Regions from separate parts of the Telluria sp. AZSoR62 genome, predicted to be linked through region 2. Evidence: predicted binding sites of a transcription regulator. Region 2 holds the regulator's gene; each other region holds the start of a gene.

Region 1 (4,543 bases), on a different contig from region 2:
GGAAGCGGTCTTCGTTGCGGCGGTCTTCGATGGCGCGGTTCTTGGCGAAAGCGTCCGGGTCGAAGCCGCCGCATTCGACGGCCAGCGAGTGGTCGACCACCAGCTGGGTCGGCACCACCGGATTGACCAGGGCCGGGTCGCCGCCCTGGCTGGCGATGGCGTCGCGCAGGCCGGCCAGGTCGACCAGCGCGGTCTGGCCCAGGATGTCGTGGCAGACCACGCGCGCCGGGAACCACGGGAAATCGAGGTCCTGCTTGCGCTCGATGAGCTGCTTGAGCGAATCGGTCATGGTGGCGGGGTCGCAGCGGCGCACCAGGTTCTCGGCCAGCACGCGCGAGGTGTAGGGCAGCGTGTCGTAGGCGCCGGGCTGGATCGCATCGATCGCGCCGCGCGTGTCGAAATAGTCGAGGGTGGTGCCAGGGAGGGGTTTGCGGTGATTGGTGTTCATGATGGTGCTCGATGAATTAGCTGACCGTGGAACCGCCATCCCGGCGAGGGCCGGGATGACGGTTGAGGCTGGCGGTACTGTCTATTACTTCCGGTCCGCGATCGGCACGAACTGCAGGTCTTCCGGACCCACGTAGTTCGCGCTCGGGCGAATGATCTTGTTGTCGATGCGCTGCTCGATCACGTGCGCGGCCCAGCCGGAGGTGCGCGAAATCACGAACAGCGGCGTGAACATGGCGGTCGGCACGCCCATCATGTGGTACGAGACGGCCGAGAACCAGTCCAGGTTCGGGAACATCTTCTTGACTTCCCACATCACCGATTCCAGGCGCTCGGCGATGTCGAACATCTTCATCGAGCCCCCCTCGGCGGACAGCGAACGGGCCACTTCCTTGATCACCACGTTGCGCGGGTCGCTGATGGTATAGACCGGGTGGCCGAAGCCGATCACGACTTCCTTGTTGGCCACGCGGTTGCGGATGTCGGCCTCGGCTTCGTCGGCGTTCTCGTAGCGCTTCTGGATATCCAGCGCGACTTCGTTGGCGCCGCCGTGCTTCGGGCCGCGCAGCGCGCCTATCGCGCCGGTGATCGCCGAGTGCATGTCCGAACCGGTGCCGGCGATGACGCGGGCGGTGAAGGTCGAGGCATTGAATTCGTGCTCGGCGTACAGGATCAGCGAGGTGTGCATGGCGCGCACCCACTCTTCCTTCGGCGCGTGGCCGTGCAGCAGGTGCAGGAAGTGGCCGCCGATCGAATCGTCGTCGGTTTCGACTTCGATGCGCTTGCCATTGTGGCTGTAGTGGTACCAGTACAGCAGCATCGAGCCGAACGAAGCCATCAGGCGGTCGGCGATGTCGCGCGCGCCGGGCACGTTGTGATCGTCTTTTTCGGGCAGCGTGCAGCCCAGGGTCGACACGCCCGTGCGCATCACGTCCATCGGGTGGGCGCCGGCCGGCAGCGCTTCCAGCGCGCTCTTGACCGCCTGCGGCAGGCCGCGCAGCGAGCGCAGCTTGGCCTTGTAGCCTTTGAGCTCGCCCGCGTTCGGCAGCTTGCCATGCACCAGCAGGTAGGCCACTTCCTCGAATTCGCTGGTGGTGGCGATATCGAGGATGTCGTAGCCGCGGTAATGCAGGTCGTTGCCGGTCTTGCCGACCGAGCACAGCGCGGTATTACCGGCGGCGACGCCGGACAGGGCCACCGATTTCTTCGGCTTGAACGTTGGGGTGTCGTTGTTCTGGGTGCTCATGCGGTCTCCTGGATTACTTGGTTTTCTTTTGGGCGAACAGCGCGTCGAGCTTCTGTTCGTAGCTGTGGTAATCGATGCGGTCGTACAGCTCGGCGCGGGTCTGCATCGTGTCCAGCACGTTCTGCTGGGTGCCGTCGCGGCGAATGGCGTTGTACACGTTTTCGGCCGCCTTGTTCATGGCGCGGAAGGCCGACAGCGGGTACAGCACCAGGCCCACATGGGCGCTCTTCAGTTCCTCGACGGTGAACAGCGGGGTCGAACCGAATTCGGTGATGTTGGCCAGCACCGGCACCTTCACGGCCTCGGCGAACTGCTTGTACATCTCGAGGCTGGTCATGGCTTCCGGGAAGATCATGTCGGCGCCGGCTTCGACGCAGGCCACGGCGCGTTCGATCGCGGCGTCCAGGCCTTCCACGGCCAGCGCATCGGTGCGCGCCATGATGACGAAATTCTCGTCGATGCGGGCGTCGGTCGCCGCCTTCACGCGGTCGACCATCTCGTCCAGGCCGACGATTTCCTTGCCCGGACGGTGGCCGCAGCGCTTGGCGCCGACCTGGTCTTCGATATGGCAGGCGGCCGCGCCGGCCTTGATCAGCGAACGGACGCTGCGGGCCACGTTGAAGGCCGAGGCGCCAAAGCCGGTGTCGATGTCGACCAGCAGCGGCAAGTCGCACACGTCGGTGATGCGGCGCACGTCGACCAGCACGTCGTCCAGGTTCGAGATGCCCAGGTCCGGCAGGCCCAGCGAGCCGGCGGCCACGCCGCCACCGGACAGGTAGATGGCCTTGAACCCGGCGCGCTTGGCCAGCAGGGCATGGTTGGCATTGATGGCGCCGACGACCTGCAGCGGGGATTCTTCCTGCACTGCCTTGCGGAATGCCGCACCGGCTGAATACTGGCTCATGCTAAACCTTTCGAGTGATACGTTGAACGAATACCAGCCCTCTCATGCAAGGGACGTGCCAGCCGGGTGGCGGGAAGCTCACGCGCGCAAATTCAAGCACTTGGCCGTGTTTTCATGCCCAACCGGCAGTATCCGGGCACTCAGGCGTTTCATGATGTTTCACCATGAAACTCCAAATGGAACATGATAGCAATAAAAGCCCCGCAGTTGCGGGGCTGGAACCGGCCTTTGCCTGCCCAGGCGGCAGCGGCTCAGTGCCCGCTGGCCCCGGCGGCGCCGATACCGGTTTCCGAACGCACTTCCTGCGCTTCGAAGCCGGCCTTGTCGATCGCCGCGCGCGGGCTGGCGTCCATCACCGAGAACAGCCAGATCCCGATGAAGCCGATCGGCATCGAGAAAATGGCCGGCGAGGTATAGGGGAAGATCGCTTCCGCATTGCCCAGCACGTCGACCCAGACCGATTTCGATAGCAGTGTCAGGATCACCGCCGTACCAAGGCCGAGGAAGCCGCCGACTGTCGCGCCCCGCGTGGTGCAATTGCGCCACAACACAGACATGAAGAGCACGGGGAAGTTGGCCGAGGCGGCAATCGCAAAGGCGAGCGAGACCATGAAGGCCACGTTCTGCTTCTCGAAGGCGATCCCCAGCAGCACGGCAATGATGCCGAGCACGACGGTCGTGATCCTCGACACCCTCAGCTCGCTGCCGCTGGTGGCGGTAGACTTGGCGAACACGGTTGCATACAGGTCGTGCGAGACGGCCGATGCGCCCGACAGGGTCAGGCCGGCCACCACCGCGAGGATGGTCGCGAAGGCCACCGCCGAAATAAACCCGAGGAAGATGTCGCCGCCGACGGCCTTGGCCAGGTGCACGGCCGCCATGTTGTTCCCGCCCAGCAGTTTGCCGGACGCGTCCGTGAAGGCAGGATTGGTCCCGACCAGCACGATCGCGCCGAAGCCGATGATGAAGGTGAGGATGTAGAAATAGCCGATCCAGGTGGTGGCCCACAGCACCGACTTGCGCGCTTCCTTGGCGCTGGGGACGGTGAAGAAGCGCATCAGGATGTGCGGCAGGCCGGCGGTGCCGAACATGAGCGCCATGCCGAAGGAGATCGCCGAGATCGGGTCTTTCACGAAATTACCCGGCCCCATGATGGAAAAGCCCTTGGCATGCACTTCGGTGGCGGTGGCGAACAGTTTTTCCGGGCTGAAGTTGTATTGCGCCAGCACGGCGAAGGCCATGTAGGAGGCGCCCGAGAGCAGCAGCACGGCCTTGATGATCTGCACCCAGGTGGTGGCCGTCATGCCGCCGAACAGCACGTAGACCATCATCAGGACGCCGACGATCACGACGGCCATCCAGTATTCCAAGCCGAACAGCAGCTTGATGAGCTGGCCTGCCCCGACCATCTGCGCGATCAGATAGAACAGCACCACCACCAGGGTGCCGGAGGCGGCGAACACGCGGATGGGTTTCTGGTGGAAGCGGTAGGCGGCCACGTCGGCGAAGGTGAAGCGGCCCAGGTTGCGCAGGCGCTCGGCCATCAGGAAAGTGATGACCGGCCAGCCCACCAGGAAGCCGATTGCGTAGATCAGGCCGTCGAAGCCGTCGAGGAAGACGGCGGCCGAAATGCCGAGGAAGGACGCCGCCGACATGAAGTCTCCCGCGATCGCCAGCCCGTTCTGGAACCCGGTGATGCCCCCGCCCGCGGTGTAGAAATCGGACGCCGAACGGGTGCGCGATGCGGCCCATTTGGTGATGAAGAGCGTGAAGATGACGAAGCCCGCGAACATGGCGATCGCGGTCCAGTTGGTGGCTTGCCTGGTGGCCTGGCCCAGGTCGGGCGCGGCGGCGGCCAGGCCGGCAGCGGGCAACAGCAGCAGCCCGGCCAGGGTGCGACGCGCGCGGCTCATGCCCCCACCTTCTTCCGGATCGCCTCGGTCAGT
Region 2 (4,543 bases):
GGCGGCCACTGAAGCAGCGCTGAAGTGCGCATCGATCACGGCGCGCTGGGCCTGCAGTTCACTGCTGCCGGCGGCTTGCGCAAACGGCGCGGCAAACGCGCGGATCGCCGCAGGCAGGTCGGCGCCCGCGGTCGCCTCCACCAGCGCCATCAGCTCGCCCATCTTCTCGCCCGGCACGAACAGGTCGGCCAGTCCCACATAGATGGCGTCGGCCGCGCCGATGGTCAGGCCGGTCAGGCCCAGGTATTGCCCCAGCTGGCCCGGCGCATGCGACAGGAAATGGCTGCCGCCGACATCCGGGAACAGGCCGATGTTCACTTCGGGCATGGCAACCTTGCTGCGTTCGGTGACAATGCGCAGGCCGCAACCAGGGCCGCCCTGGGCGATGCCCATGCCCCCGCCCATCACCACGCCGTCCATCAGCGCGATATACGGCTTCGGGTAGAAATGGATCAGGTGGTTCAGTGCGTATTCTTCGGTAAAGAAGTCTTCCAGCAGCGCGCTGCCGCCCATCGGCCCGACCTGGCCCTTTTCGTGGAAGAAGCGGATGTCGCCACCCGCGCACAAGGCCTTCTCGCTGGTGCTGCCGATGACGACCGCGTCGATGCCGGCGTCAGTTTGCCAGTCGCGCAGGATCGCGGTGAGCGCGCGCACCATGTCGAGCGAGAGGGAGTTCAGGGCTTGCGGCCGGTCGAGCGTAATGACGCCGGTGCGGTTGGCGACGCGGGTCAGGACGGTGTCGGTCATGGAGATGCTCTGTGATCGAAAAGACATGCATTCTACAGAACAAAAGCGTGAAATTGGAAGCGTGCAAACGTAACAGTAAAGGGAGCGCCCAGCAAAAAGGGCGTCCCCTCAGACGCCCCTGCTGTCATTGCTGCTGTGCGTATTTACGCGACGGCGGCTTCGCCGGTATCCGGCAGGCGCTTGTGCGCCACGTGATTATGGTTTTGCAGCATGGACTTGTGCTTGATGACCTGGCGGTCCAGCCTGTCCATCAGCATGTCGATCGCCGCGTACAGGTCTTGCGCGGCGCTGGCCACATGCAAAATTTTTCCTGATACTTGCAGGTTGATCTCGGCTTTCTGCCGTTTTTCTTTTTCGGTGAGATTATCGATGGCGAGGAACACGTGGGTGTCGATCACGTGGTCGAAATGGCGGGTAATGCGCTCGAGCTTATTCTGAACGTATTCACGAATTGCGGGAGTCACTTCAAGATGATGACCACTGATTGTGAGGTTCATACACACTCCTTTGAAATGTTGCCCTGCCGGCACCACAAGGTAGGTGGGACAGTGCTTTACAGAGACTTGCGGAGGCTGACGGGAGGGATCTTGAGGGCTTCGCGGTATTTGGCTACCGTCCGGCGCGCAATGACCATACCTTGTTCCCCGAGCATTTCCGCGATCTTGCTGTCGGATAAAGGGTTCTTAGGGTCTTCTGCTCCTGTCAATTGCGCAATCAGCGCGCGGATCGCCGTGGAAGATGCTTCTCCCCCCGCTTCGGTGGCGACGTGGCTTCCGAAGAAGTATTTCAGTTCAAACATGCCGTGGGGGGTCAACATGTATTTCTGCGTGGTTACACGGGAAATAGTGCTCTCGTGTAGGCCTAGTGTATCAGCAATCTCGCGCAGCACAAGCGGACGCATGGCAACCGCGCCGTGGCTGAAAAAGTTGCGCTGGCGCTCAACAATTGCCTCGGCTACGCGCAGGATCGTGTCGAAACGCTGGCGCATATTCTTGATCAGCCACTTGGCTTCCTGCAGCTGTGCGCCCATCTGGCTCTCGCTTTTTCCCTGCTTGAGCAGGTTGGCGTAAAGCGAGTTCACGCGCAGCTTCGGCATCACATCCGGGTTCAGCATGACCGACCAGCCGCTCTTGGCGCGGCGTACGATCACGTCCGGCACCACGTAGTCCGAGGCAGCGGACGCAAAGGCCGCGCCGGGATGCGGATTGCACTGGCGGATGACGGCCTGGACCTCGCGCAGGTCTTCGTCGTCGCAGTCCAGCGCCTTCTTGAGCTTGGTGTACTCGCGCTGGGCGAACCAGCTCAGGTAGCCTTCGACGATGCTCAAGGCCAGGCGCCGCGTCACCATCGGCACGCCCGGCATGCGACGGATCTGCAGCGCCAGGCATTCGGCCGCGCTGCGGGCGCCGCAGCCGACCGGGTCCAGGCTCTGCACCAGCGCCAGCGCGCAGCGCAGCTCGTCCATCTCGATCTCGAGTTCGGCGGGCAGGCGCGCGTGGATGTCGTCCAGCGGCTCCTCCAGGTAGCCGTTGTCGTCCAGCGCATCGATCACCAGTTCGGCCAGCGCGCGGTCGCGCACGCCGCAGCCGGTGGTGCGAACCTGCTCGGCCAGGTGCTCGCGCAGCGACACGCTGCACGCTTCCAGCTGCGGGCGGCCGTCTTCGTCGTCGCCGCTCCTCGCGCCGCCGCCCTCGCCGCCCCAGTCGCCGTCAGGCTCGCCGCGGTCGCGGTCGCCGTCCTCGAAGCCGTCGGCATCGGGCTTGGCGGCCTCGCCTTCGCCGCCTTCCTGTCCCGGCTGCGCGGCCGGGGCTTCGGCGCTGGAGGGGGCGCTGTTGATGGCGCCGTCGGCCAGCAGCCGCACCGAGTGGTCGAGCGGATCGTCGAGCCGTTCGAGCAGCGGGTTATCGGTCAGTATCTGCTCGAGCTCCTGGTGCAGTTCGAGCGTGGACAATTGCAGCAGCCGGATCGACTGCTGCAGTTGCGGCGTGAGCGCCAGGTGCTGCGACGTGCGGAGTTGCAGGGACTGTTTCATGGTCACATGCGGAAGTGTTCGCCGAGGTAGACGCGGCGCACCGACTCGTCGGCGATGATGTCGTCCGGACGGCCCGAGGCCAGCACCGCCCCCTGGTTGATGATGTAGGCGCGGTCGCAGATGCCGAGCGTCTCGCGCACGTTGTGGTCCGTGATCAGGACGCCGATGTTGCGCTCCTTCAGGAAGCGCACGATGCGCTGGATCTCGATCACCGCAATCGGGTCCACGCCGGCAAAGGGTTCGTCCAGCAGCACGAAGCGCGGATTGGTAGCGAGTGCGCGTGCGATCTCGACGCGGCGGCGCTCGCCGCCCGACAGCGACAGCGCCGGGTTCTCGCGCAGCTTCTCGATCTGCAGCTCGGCCAGCAGGGTGTCCAGGCGCCCGTTGATCTCGTCCTTCGACAAGGCCTTGCCCTCGTTGGTGCGCTGCAGTTCCAGCACGGCGCGGATATTCTCTTCCACCGTCAGCTTGCGGAACACCGAGGCTTCCTGCGGCAGGTAGGACAGGCCCAGCACCGCGCGGCGGTGGATCGGCAGGCTCGAGATGTCGGTGCCGTTGATGTCGATCGAGCCGGCGTCCGACGGCACCAGGCCGACGATCATGTAGAACGAGGTGGTCTTGCCGGCGCCGTTCGGGCCCAGCAGCCCCACCACTTCGCCGCAATCGACCTGCAGCGACACGTCGCGCACCACCAGCCGCTTGCCATAGCTCTTTTGCAGGCCCTTGACGACCAGGGTGCTGCAGCCTTCGCGCACGCTCTTCTCCACCACCGTCATTGCTTGCCGCCTTCTGCAGGCGCAGCGCGGCGCGGGGCGATGATCAGGGTGCCGCGCCCGCCGCCGACCTTGCTCTGGCCGCTGGCGTCGTTGCGCACCTGGGCGACTTCCTTGCGGTTGTCGTAGGAGATGAAGGGACCCTTGATTTCGTTGGCCAGGCGGCCGTTTTCCAGTTCGCGCACTTCGGCGGCGGTGAACAGCTTCACCAGTTCGGCGCGCTCGTCGTACTCGATGCGCTGGGCCTGGCCCTCGACCCACAGGTCCGGGCCGCCGTCGCGCTTCTGGCGGAAGGTGGCCAGCTTGCCGGGGGCCGCGGTGAGCGTCACGCTCATGTAGCCTTCCGGCGTTTCCTTCACCTGGGCGCGGTCGGACTTGAGCACCAGGGTGCCGCGCGTGAGCACGACATTACCCGTCAGGATGCGGGTTTGCGTCACTTCGTCGACGTCCAGGGTGTCGAAGTTGATCACGGCCTGCTTGAGCGAATCGGCGCGCTCGGCAAGGGCGCCGAGGGAAGCCAGGCCAAGAAGGGCCGCAAGGATGATTTTTTTCATGGGTGCTTGTCCTGTGATGACGTGCGCGCTAGCGTTGCGCGCGTGGCGGATAGACGATCTGGCCGCGGCTGGCCAGGTGCAGCTTCTGGGTCGCATTGTTCGCGACCATGCCGGTGCCACGGATGGTGGAGGCGCCGAGCTGCATCTCGATCGGCTTGTCGGTCTTCATGATCTCTTCGTCGGGCAGCACGGTCAGCGCCTCGGTGCGTACGCGCAGTGCTTCGCTGGTGGGCGTGGCCGGGCGCTGGATGTCGACCTTGCCGAGCAGGTCGACCCGGTGTTCTTCGTGATAGATGCGGCCGCGGTTAGCCACCACGGTGGTGCGCGGGCGGCCGGGCGTCATGCCCTGCACCACCGGCTGCTCGACCTCGGAGACGTCGCCCTGGGGCTGGTGCGCCAGGCGCTTGCCCGACACGACGTAGCTCGGCTTGCCCTCT
Region 3 (4,543 bases), on a different contig from region 2:
CGCAGCGCTGCGCGAATCAACTCGTGACGCTGGCGCGCCGCCACGGCTGCGGATTCGAGCGCGTGCTGGACGTGGGGTGCGCGGTGGGCGCGGCGAGCTTCGCGCTGGCGCGGTCGTATGACCACGTCACCGGCGTCGACATTTCCGAACAGTTCATCGATGCTGCAGAAGCCTTGCGCCGTGGTGATTCGCTGCCCTACAAGATCATGATAGAAGGCGATATCCACGAGACGGCGGTGGCGGTCGCGCCTGCGGGGGTGGATCTGGCGCGCGTCGCTTTCCGCCGCGCCGACGCCTGCTCACTGCCGAGCGAGTATGCGGGCTTCGATGCGGTGCTCGCGTCGAACCTGCTGTGCCGCCTGCCGAGTCCCAAGGCTTTCCTCGGACGCCTGGGTGGACTGCGCGGGCTGGTAAAGGAAGGCGGCATCGTGGTCTTTGCGTCGCCGTTTTCTTGGATGGAGCAGTTCACGGGGAAAGGCGCGTGGCTGGGCGGCACCGAGGGCGAGGATGGGCCGCAGTGGTCAGCGGATGGCTTGCAGGAAGTGCTTGGCGAGGAGTTCGAGCTGGTGCACCGGGAAGATATGCCGTTCATGATTCGGGAGCACCGCCGCAAGTATGAATATGTGGTGTCGGACCTGACGGTGTGGGTGCGGAAGGTGTCCGTCTGAGTTGACTGGGGGCAGTCGTCGATCAAACACTGTACTGCCCCTTGGTCGACTTACGGCGACTGATGGCTTTAGCCAGCATCAATATTGCATCCTCAAATTCCCTAAGAATGGCTTCTTCGACTGCTCATGCAGGGGTTGACCTAGGGACACGATGAGGGAAAGATCAACGCAGGATGCACGCGGCTTCTTCGTGCTTCCACAAGGATTTGAAGGCGGGGGCTACTACGTGTACGGCACGCCTGGTAACGGACGGGGTCAATTCGCGCATCCACGAATGATGACTGTCATCCAGGCGGTCGCTTGCGAGTGGTGTCAGGTCGACAGCCGCAAATTTGGCGTTGGGAACATCAGCCTGGCAGATGGCGAGCGATTTCAGCCGCACCGTTCCCATCGAAGCGGGCTGGAAGTTGACGTACGTGCAATCCGCAGGGATGGGAGAGAAGCGCCGTGCAATCGACTGGACGGCCAGTACGATCAAGGGGCAACTGCGCGGCTCATTGGGCTCTTCCTTCAACAGCCTATGGTCAAGGCAGTGCGTTTCAACGATATATCCATTCCTGGCGTCCGCTCCCTGGCCGGTCACAACGACCATTTTCATGTCGAAGTGCGTTTTTAAGGCGAAGCATGTTCAAACTAACTTTTTTGTTGATCGCACTGTCCTTTGCTGTGAACGCTAGCGCCGAAGACAGCGGGCCCGGTCCTTACAAGAAAGCAGCGGCAACCTACCGTATTTATGGAGGCGGGCTGGGCGATCCGAGAGCGCCGACCGTCAGGGATAAAAAGATTGCCATTTCAATGGAAGGCTCGGCTGCCCGGGAATTGTTCGACGCGATCGGTCCCGATAAACATGATGCATGCACGGAAGGGGGCGGCACGCGTGTCCGATTCCGCGACAAAGGCAATTTGACGTGCAGTCGGAGCAAGGAAGGGGAATACGAATGCAGCTTTGGCTTTGATCTTCGCGATGGAAAAAGCATTGGGGGTAGCGTCTGCTAGTCGCTGATGCACTTTCAACGACGGGATTCCGTGCGGGATCCAGGCGTAACCGGGTTGAGCGGAAGATGCTTCCGTAGCCACTCCCAACAAAAAAGACGGCCTCCGTCGGGATGCCGTCTTCATGAGCAGCCAACAGCGGCAGCGATTTACTGCAGCGGTGAAAGCTGGAGAAACAATCGCGCGTTACGACTTGCGGCGGCGCACCGCGCCCATGCCCAGCAGGGCCAGGCCGAACAGGGCCACTGATGCAGGCTCCGGTACGTCTGCAGCGCTACCGTGCAGGCGGAATGCCATGTCACCGAGGTCGGCCTGGCCCTGGTACTCCATGTTGAAGAACTGCGCCATCGTGCCGTTGCCACCAGGCATAGCGTACATGCCGGACTGGGTCCAGTTGGCCGTCGTCGTCGTCATGCCGATCCAATACTTGGTATTGGCGAGCATGTCGAAGCCGCTGAAATCCGCGTGCAGGCGGTTCTGGCCGCCCTGGACGCCCTCGGTATCGACAATGGAGATCGCCGAGTCGAAGCTGGCGAGGACAGTACCTGGGATGCCGGCGTCGCTCCAGATCGTGATCCGCGCGGCGTCGCCCACGGCACCAAAGAAATCGCTGCCGTAGATGTCCATCCCGTTGATGCGCGTCGTTTTATCAAACGACACCTGCTCGGCGAAATGCTGGATATCCAGGATATTGGTCCAGCGGTCACCTGACGCGTTGTCTTGGGCAACAGCAGGACTGAAATCCCAGACGACCGACGCAAAACTCGGGCTCGCAGCGAGGCAGAGCACCGCGGTTGCAGCAATTTTGGACAGATATTTGTAAGGCATAGTCTTCATTCGGGCATCTAGTTCTAGTACGGAGAGGAATTTACAAGAAGCAATTTCTATGCCAAAGTTTTCCTTTCTGCAACTCTGTTATGCGAATCAATAACTTATAGAGCTCAAACCAGATCCGACAGACAAGCACCTTGGAAACCGGGGCTCGGATGTAAAAATATTCGACAAGGAAAGAGGCGGCAAAAAAAACGGCACCCCTCAGGGTGCCGTTTTCATGTCAGCTCAGCTAAACGATCACTCGTCCTCGCCATGATGCTGCTCAGCCGGAGCCGCCGCATTCTGCTGGTCTTCCATCGCCTGCAGTTCGGCAGCCATGTTGGCCTTCTCCTGCTGCAGCAGTGCCTGGCGCTCTTCCGCCTCCCACACTTCCTTCTCTTTCTTGGCGCGGTGGAATGCCAGGCCGGTACCGCCAGGGATCAGGCGGCCGACAATGACGTTTTCCTTCAAGCCGCGCAGGCCGTCGCGCTTGCCCATGATCGCAGCTTCGGTCAGCACGCGGGTGGTTTCCTGGAACGATGCGGCCGAGATGAACGAATCGGTCGACAGCGATGCCTTGGTAATACCCAGCAGGACGTTCTCGTAGGTCGCTTGCAGTTTCCCTGCGGCTTCCATGCGGTCGTTCTCTTCCAGCAGTTCCGAACGCTCCACCTGCTCGCCGACGATGTAGTCGGTGTCGCCGGCTTCGACGATGGCCACGCGGCGCAGCATCTGGCGCACGATCACTTCGATGTGCTTGTCGTTGATCTTCACGCCTTGCAGACGGTAGACGTCCTGCACTTCGTCGACGATGTAACGTGCCAGCGCTTCGATACCCAGCAGGCGCAGGATGTCCTGCGGATCGGCCGGACCATCGACGATCATCTCGCCCTTGTTCACGACCTGGCCATCGTGGACCAGCACTTGCTTGTCCTTGGTGATCAGGAACTCGTGCTTGTTGCCGTCCATGTCCGTGATTTCCAGACGCTGCTTGCCCTTGGTTTCCTTACCGAAGGCGACGGTACCGGTGACTTCGGCCAGCATGCCCGCGTCTTTCGGCGAACGTGCTTCGAACAGCTCGGCAACGCGTGGCAGACCACCGGTAATGTCGCGGGTCTTCTGCGATTCGGTCGGGATACGTGCCAGCACTTCACCCACCGAGACGGCCTGGCCGTCCTTCACCATGATCAGCGCGCCAACCTGGAAACCGATCGTCACGGCGTGCTCGGTGCCGGCGATCTTCACTTCCTGGCCTTCTTCGTTCAGCAGCTTGACCTGCGGACGCACAACCTTGCCTGCGGAACCACGGCGCTTCGGATCGATCGCGACCAGGGTCGACAGGCCGGTCACTTCGTCGACCTGGCGAGCGACGGTGACGCCCTCTTCCACGTTCTCGAACTTGATGGTACCTGCGTACTCGGTGATGATCGGACGGGTCAGCGGATCCCAGGTTGCCAGGGCGGTGCCGGCCTTGACTGCCTGGCCGTCCTTGACGATCAGGGTCGCGCCGTACGGCACCTTGTGACGCTCGCGCTCACGGCCGTGGTCGTCGGTGATCAGCACTTCGCCCGAACGGGTAATGACGATTTGCGCGCCCTTGCCGTTGGTGACGTAACGCATGGTCGCCGTGAAGCGGACCGTACCGTTCGACTTGGCTTCGACCGACGACGCCACTGCGGCACGCGATGCCGCACCACCGATGTGGAAGGTACGCATGGTCAGCTGGGTACCCGGCTCACCGATCGACTGTGCCGCCACGACGCCGACTGCTTCGCCGCTGTTGACCATCGAGCCGCGGCCCAGGTCGCGGCCGTAGCAGGATGCGCACAGGCCGTAGCGGGTGTCGCAGTTCAGCGGGGTGCGGACCTTGACTTCGTCGATGCCCAGACGCTCGATCTCTTCGACCATGTCTTCGTCCAGCAGGGTGCCGGCTTCGTACACGGTTTCCTGGGTCTCAGGATTGACGACATCGTGGCCCGTCACGCGGCCGAGGATACGGTCGCGCAGCGCTTCGATGACTTCACCGCCTTCGACCATCGCCTTCATGAAGGTGCCGTTGGTGGTGCCGC
Region 4 (4,543 bases), on a different contig from region 2:
CCACCAGTTTCGTGGTCGAGCGCTCGTGCTCGAAATCGATTGCCACGGCGCGCCCGCCATAGGCCAGCACCGCCTGCCCTTCCGGAATCGCGGTCATGTCGTAGTCGCCGCCCTTGGCATAGATTTCGGGGCGCGCCTCTTGCACCACTTCCAGCGCCGTGTCCTCGTCGAACTCCACCACCAGGCTCACCGACTCCAGCGCGGCCAGCACCGCCATGCGGTCGGCCAGGGTATTGTGCGGCCGGTCGTCGCCCTTGCCCAGGCGCTTGACCGAGGCATCGGTATTGGCGGCCACCACCAGCGAGGCGCCCAGTTCGCGCGCCTGCGCCAGGTAGGTCACGTGCCCGCGGTGCAGAATGTCGAATACCCCGTTGGTCAGCACCACGGGTTTGGGCAGGTGGGCGATACGCTGGGCCAGTTCGGCGCGCGTGCAGATCTTGTTTTCAAATGAAGGCATGGATATTCAGGTAGGTGGTGCATCTGGATCGGGTTCTTCTTCCACGGCCATCGACAACTCGGTGGCCTTGCCCCCGCCGCCGTCCGGCCCCTTGCGCTCGCCCGAGAGCTTGATCTGCAGGCGCAGGCCGTTGGCCGAATCGGCGTTGCGGATCGCCTCGTCGTAGCCGATCAGCCCCTTGTTATACAGCTCGTAGAGCGCGCCGTCGAAGGTGACCATGCCCAGCTCGCGCGACTTGTGCATGATCTCCTTGATGTTCTGGAAGTTCCCTTTCAGGATCATCTCCGAAATCGTCGGGGTGTTGAGCAGGATCTCGATGGCGGCCTTGCGGCCCTTGCCGTCCTCGGTGCGCACCAGGCGCTGCGAGACCACGGCGCGCAGGTTCGACGACAAATCCATCAACAGCTGGTTGCGGCGCTCTTCCGGGAAGAAGTTGATGATCCGGTCCAGGGTCTGGTTGGCATTGTTCGCGTGCAGGGTGCCCAGGCACAGGTGGCCGGTCTCGGCAAAAGCGATCGCGTGCTCCATGGTTTCGGTGTCGCGGATCTCGCCGATCAGGATCACGTCCGGCGCCTGGCGCAGCGTGTTCTTCAGGGCGTTGTGCCAGGAATGCGTGTCGACCCCGACTTCGCGGTGGGTCACCAGGCAGCTCTTGTTCTTGTGGACGTACTCCACCGGGTCTTCCACGGTGATGATGTGGCCGGCCGAATTGCTGTTGCGGTAGTCGATCATGGCCGCCAGCGTGGTCGACTTGCCCGAACCGGTGCCGCCGACGACCAGCACCAGGCCGCGCTTGGTCATCACGACATCTTTCAGCACCTCGGGCAGGTCGAGCTTCTCGAAGTTCGGGATCTCGGAGGCGATGGTGCGCACCACCATGCCCACGCTTTGCTGCTGCACGAAGACGTTGACGCGGAAGCGGCACACGCCCGGCAGCGAGATCGCGAAATTGCATTCCATCTCGGCTTCGAATTCCGCGCGCTGGCGCTCGTTCATCAAGGACAGGGCGAGTGCGCGCGTGACTTCGCCGGACAGGCGCTGCTGGCTCAGCGGCTTCATGGCCCCCTGGTGCTTCATGCTCGGCGGAAAATCGCTGGAGATGAACAGGTCGGAGCCGCCCTGCTGGTGCATGACCGTCAGGAGCTTGTGGATATAGGCCTGGGCTTCCGCCGGGCCGAAGGTTGAAGACATGGGTACCTCTCGAGAACGCAGGCGAAAATCCTGCCGGGCAATTATATCGACTATGATTTCACCTATACCCACTGAATGAAAATCTTGGCTGACTAAAAGCCAACATTGTGTCAGGATGCACGTCAATACGGCCGCAACATCCTGGGACCGATACCTATGACATTGACCGAGCTGAAATACATCGTCGCCGTTGCGCGCGCCCGCCACTTCGGCCATGCCGCCGAAGCCTGCTTCGTGGCCCAGCCCACCCTGTCCGTCGCCATCAAGAAGCTCGAAGACGAGCTGGGCGTGACGCTGTTCGAGCGCGGGGGCTCCGAGGTCTCGGTGACGCCGCTGGGCGCCCAGATCGTGGCCCAGGCCGAGCGCGTGCTGGAGCAGACCGCCGCCATCAAGGAACTGGCCAAGCAGAACAAGGACCCGCTCGCCGGTCCGCTGCGCCTGGGCGTGATCTACACCATCGGGCCCTACCTGCTGCCGCCCCTGGTGCGCAACCTGATCGACACCGTGCCCCAAATGCCCCTGGTGCTGCAAGAAAATTTCACCCACAAGCTGCTGGAACTGCTGCGCCAGGGCGAGCTCGACGCCGCCATCGTGGCGCTGCCGCTGCCGGAGCACGGGATGTCGATGCAGACCCTGTACGACGAGCCCTTCGTGGTGGCCATGCCGCGCACCCACCCCTGGGCCGGCCGCAAGGAGATCCCGGCCGACGACCTGAAGCTGGAAACCATGCTGCTGCTGGGCGCGGGCCACTGCTTCCGCGACCAGGTGCTGGAAGTGTGCCCGGAGATGGCGCGCTATTCGTCGCCGGGCAACGGCATGCAGCGCACCTTCGAGGGCTCTTCGCTCGAGACCATCCGCCACATGGTGGCCAGCGGCATCGGCCTGACCGTGCTGCCGCGCGCCTCGGTGGCCGACATGCACGATCCCCACGGCCTGCTGACCTATGTGCCGTTTGCCCACCCGACGCCCTCGCGCCGTGTCGTGCTGGTCTGGCGCAAGAGCTTCACGCGGCGCGCGGCCATCGATGCGGTGGCGCGCGCGGTCGGCGAATGCCGGCTGCCGGGCGTGGAAATGGTCAGGCTGGAAGTGGCTGCCTGAGGCTGCTTTTTAAGCTTATCAATCGTAAATACAAGCGCCATAGCAATGACCGACTGTCGGTAGTATTTACAATGACTACCGGTTTTGATTACCCATTTTTCATAAGCGCTTGAATCCACGCCTTATTTTGTGAATGGCCCGCTTTATGCTTACAGCATTGGAGCTTCATTCATAACTAAAGGGGGATTTCATGAAACAGTTCATCGGTCGTCTATTTTTCGGTGTGGCACTTCTGGCAGGTTCGGCACAGGCTACGCAGCTGAGTTTGCCCGCCGCCAATGAAATGTCGGTTACTACTTATAACGGCTTCAACATCTATTCGCTCGACCTGCTGCGGCAGTGCGCGGCAGCCGGCGATCCACGCTGCCTGCCCGCTTCCGGCCTGCCGGTCCAGTCTTCTCCAGGGCAGATTGCAGACCAGGCGATCGTGCTGGTGGGGTCGAACGGTCCGGACAACACCCCGCCCTTCAATGTGGGCGATCCGGTCGACGATCCTTTCGTGACGCCCGAGGGCAACCAGAGCTCGACCTACGTGATGACGGATGCCGCAGGCCAGTTCACCGGCGATCGGGCAAACACTTGGGAAATTTCCCTTAGCCTGCTGCGCACTTACCTCGACGGCAACGACCTGGTCTTCCTGTTCGATAACAACCAGCGAGGCTCGGGCATGAGCCAGTGGCTCAATGTCTGGGGCCAGGCCCGCATCATCGATGCCGCCGGCAACACCGTCAACGACCTGTGCTTCGAGCTCAGCACGGGCAGCGGATGCAGCGCCGCCTCGCTCGCGAACTACCTGCCGGTGGCAGCCAATTTCTGCGTGAACAAGACCACGGGGGTGTCGTATAACATCGGCACGGCGTCCAATGCCAATTCCTGCGGCCCGCAAGGCTATTACGTTGAAAACAACCTGAGCACCAGCGTTGCGGAGTTTGCCGCGTTCAACCAGACCCTGAGCGACGCCGTGTATAACCTCGTCAATGGAAACTACTTCCTGTCGCTCGACGTCCGCTATACGGGCAACAACGGTGGTTCCGAAGCGCTCTGGATCTGCAGCGATTGCAACGTCGCCGGTCCCAACCAGATTCCCGAGCCGGCAACCCTGCCGCTCATGCTGATGGGCTTCGTTGCAGCCGGCATGTTCGCCCGCAAGTCGCGCAGCTGACTCGTCCGGTGCATACGACAAAGGAGCCTCGCGGGGCTCCTTTTTCTTGGCGCTGTCACCGCAAGGTGTAGAAATTGAACTGTTGAGTTCTTGCGAAGTCCAACCTCCCGTCTGATCGAGCGTTGGATGGGATATGAACGGGACAGGGTTTAGCAGGTGGCTGAAGAAACTGCCCTCGCTGACGCGCCGCCAGCGAGGCCAACTGCTGGACGCCTTGCAACCTGCAATCGGGTTCGAGCGCGTCTGCGCGGCAATTGCGCAAGCCCAGCCCAAGCCATGCTGCCCGGCTTGCAGGGCCGACAAGTCCTACCGCCATGGCTTTACCCGCGGCATCCAGCGTTACCGCTGCCGCGCTTGCCGCAGAACCTTCAGTGCGCTGAGCGGCACGCCCTTGTCGCGATTGCGCCATCGCGCCAAGTGGCTTGACTACCTTGAAAGGATGCTCGAGACGCAAAGCGTGCGCGCGGCCGCCAAGGCAGTCGGCGTACACCGCAACACCAGCTTTCGCTGGCGCCACCGTTTTCTTGCATTGGCCAAGCACGACCGGGCCGAGCGCCTGACGGGCATTGCCGAAGCCGATGAAATGTTTTTACTGGAGTCGCAAAAGGGTTCACGCACCCTGGACCGGCCTGCGC

Evidence for each region. The regulator sigma-54, encoded in region 2, starts transcription at its own class of promoters, with help from an activator protein. The targets are predictions, from matches to a motif close to TGGCANGNAANCTGCTTT.
Region 1: the regulator sigma-54 is predicted to act here: its motif matches at 2,641-2,658, upstream of prpB (methylisocitrate lyase).
Region 3: the regulator sigma-54 is predicted to act here: its motif matches at 2,536-2,553, upstream of AC3XQU_RS20860 (PEP-CTERM sorting domain-containing protein).
Region 4: the regulator sigma-54 is predicted to act here: its motif matches at 2,881-2,898, upstream of AC3XQU_RS13425 (PEP-CTERM sorting domain-containing protein).

The regions. Positions count from the first base shown of each region.
Region 1 is NZ_JBYTST010000018.1:60,959-65,501, reverse strand. It holds gene acnD (Fe/S-dependent 2-methylisocitrate dehydratase AcnD) at 1-448, opposite strand, end outside; gene prpC (bifunctional 2-methylcitrate synthase/citrate synthase) at 533-1,693, opposite strand; gene prpB (methylisocitrate lyase) at 1,707-2,597, opposite strand; gene AC3XQU_RS21365 (cation acetate symporter) at 2,849-4,510, opposite strand; gene AC3XQU_RS21360 (DUF485 domain-containing protein) at 4,507-4,543, opposite strand, start outside.
Region 2 is NZ_JBYTST010000006.1:203,282-207,824, forward strand. It holds gene AC3XQU_RS11810 (enoyl-CoA hydratase/isomerase family protein) at 1-747, opposite strand, end outside; gene hpf (ribosome hibernation-promoting factor, HPF/YfiA family) at 891-1,244, opposite strand; gene AC3XQU_RS11820 (RNA polymerase factor sigma-54) at 1,301-2,779, opposite strand; gene lptB (LPS export ABC transporter ATP-binding protein) at 2,782-3,555, opposite strand; gene lptA (lipopolysaccharide transport periplasmic protein LptA) at 3,552-4,106, opposite strand; gene lptC (LPS export ABC transporter periplasmic protein LptC) at 4,135-4,543, opposite strand, start outside.
Region 3 is NZ_JBYTST010000017.1:10,834-15,376, reverse strand. It holds gene ovoA (5-histidylcysteine sulfoxide synthase) at 1-668, shown strand, start outside; gene AC3XQU_RS20870 (penicillin-insensitive murein endopeptidase) at 820-1,284, shown strand; gene AC3XQU_RS20865 (hypothetical protein) at 1,293-1,664, shown strand; gene AC3XQU_RS20860 (PEP-CTERM sorting domain-containing protein) at 1,848-2,498, opposite strand; gene rpoC (DNA-directed RNA polymerase subunit beta') at 2,733-4,543, opposite strand, start outside.
Region 4 is NZ_JBYTST010000007.1:262,706-267,248, forward strand. It holds gene AC3XQU_RS13410 (adenylyltransferase/cytidyltransferase family protein) at 1-457, opposite strand, end outside; gene AC3XQU_RS13415 (PilT/PilU family type 4a pilus ATPase) at 464-1,648, opposite strand; gene AC3XQU_RS13420 (hydrogen peroxide-inducible genes activator) at 1,805-2,746, shown strand; gene AC3XQU_RS13425 (PEP-CTERM sorting domain-containing protein) at 2,937-3,908, shown strand; gene AC3XQU_RS13430 (IS1595 family transposase) at 4,042-4,543, shown strand, end outside.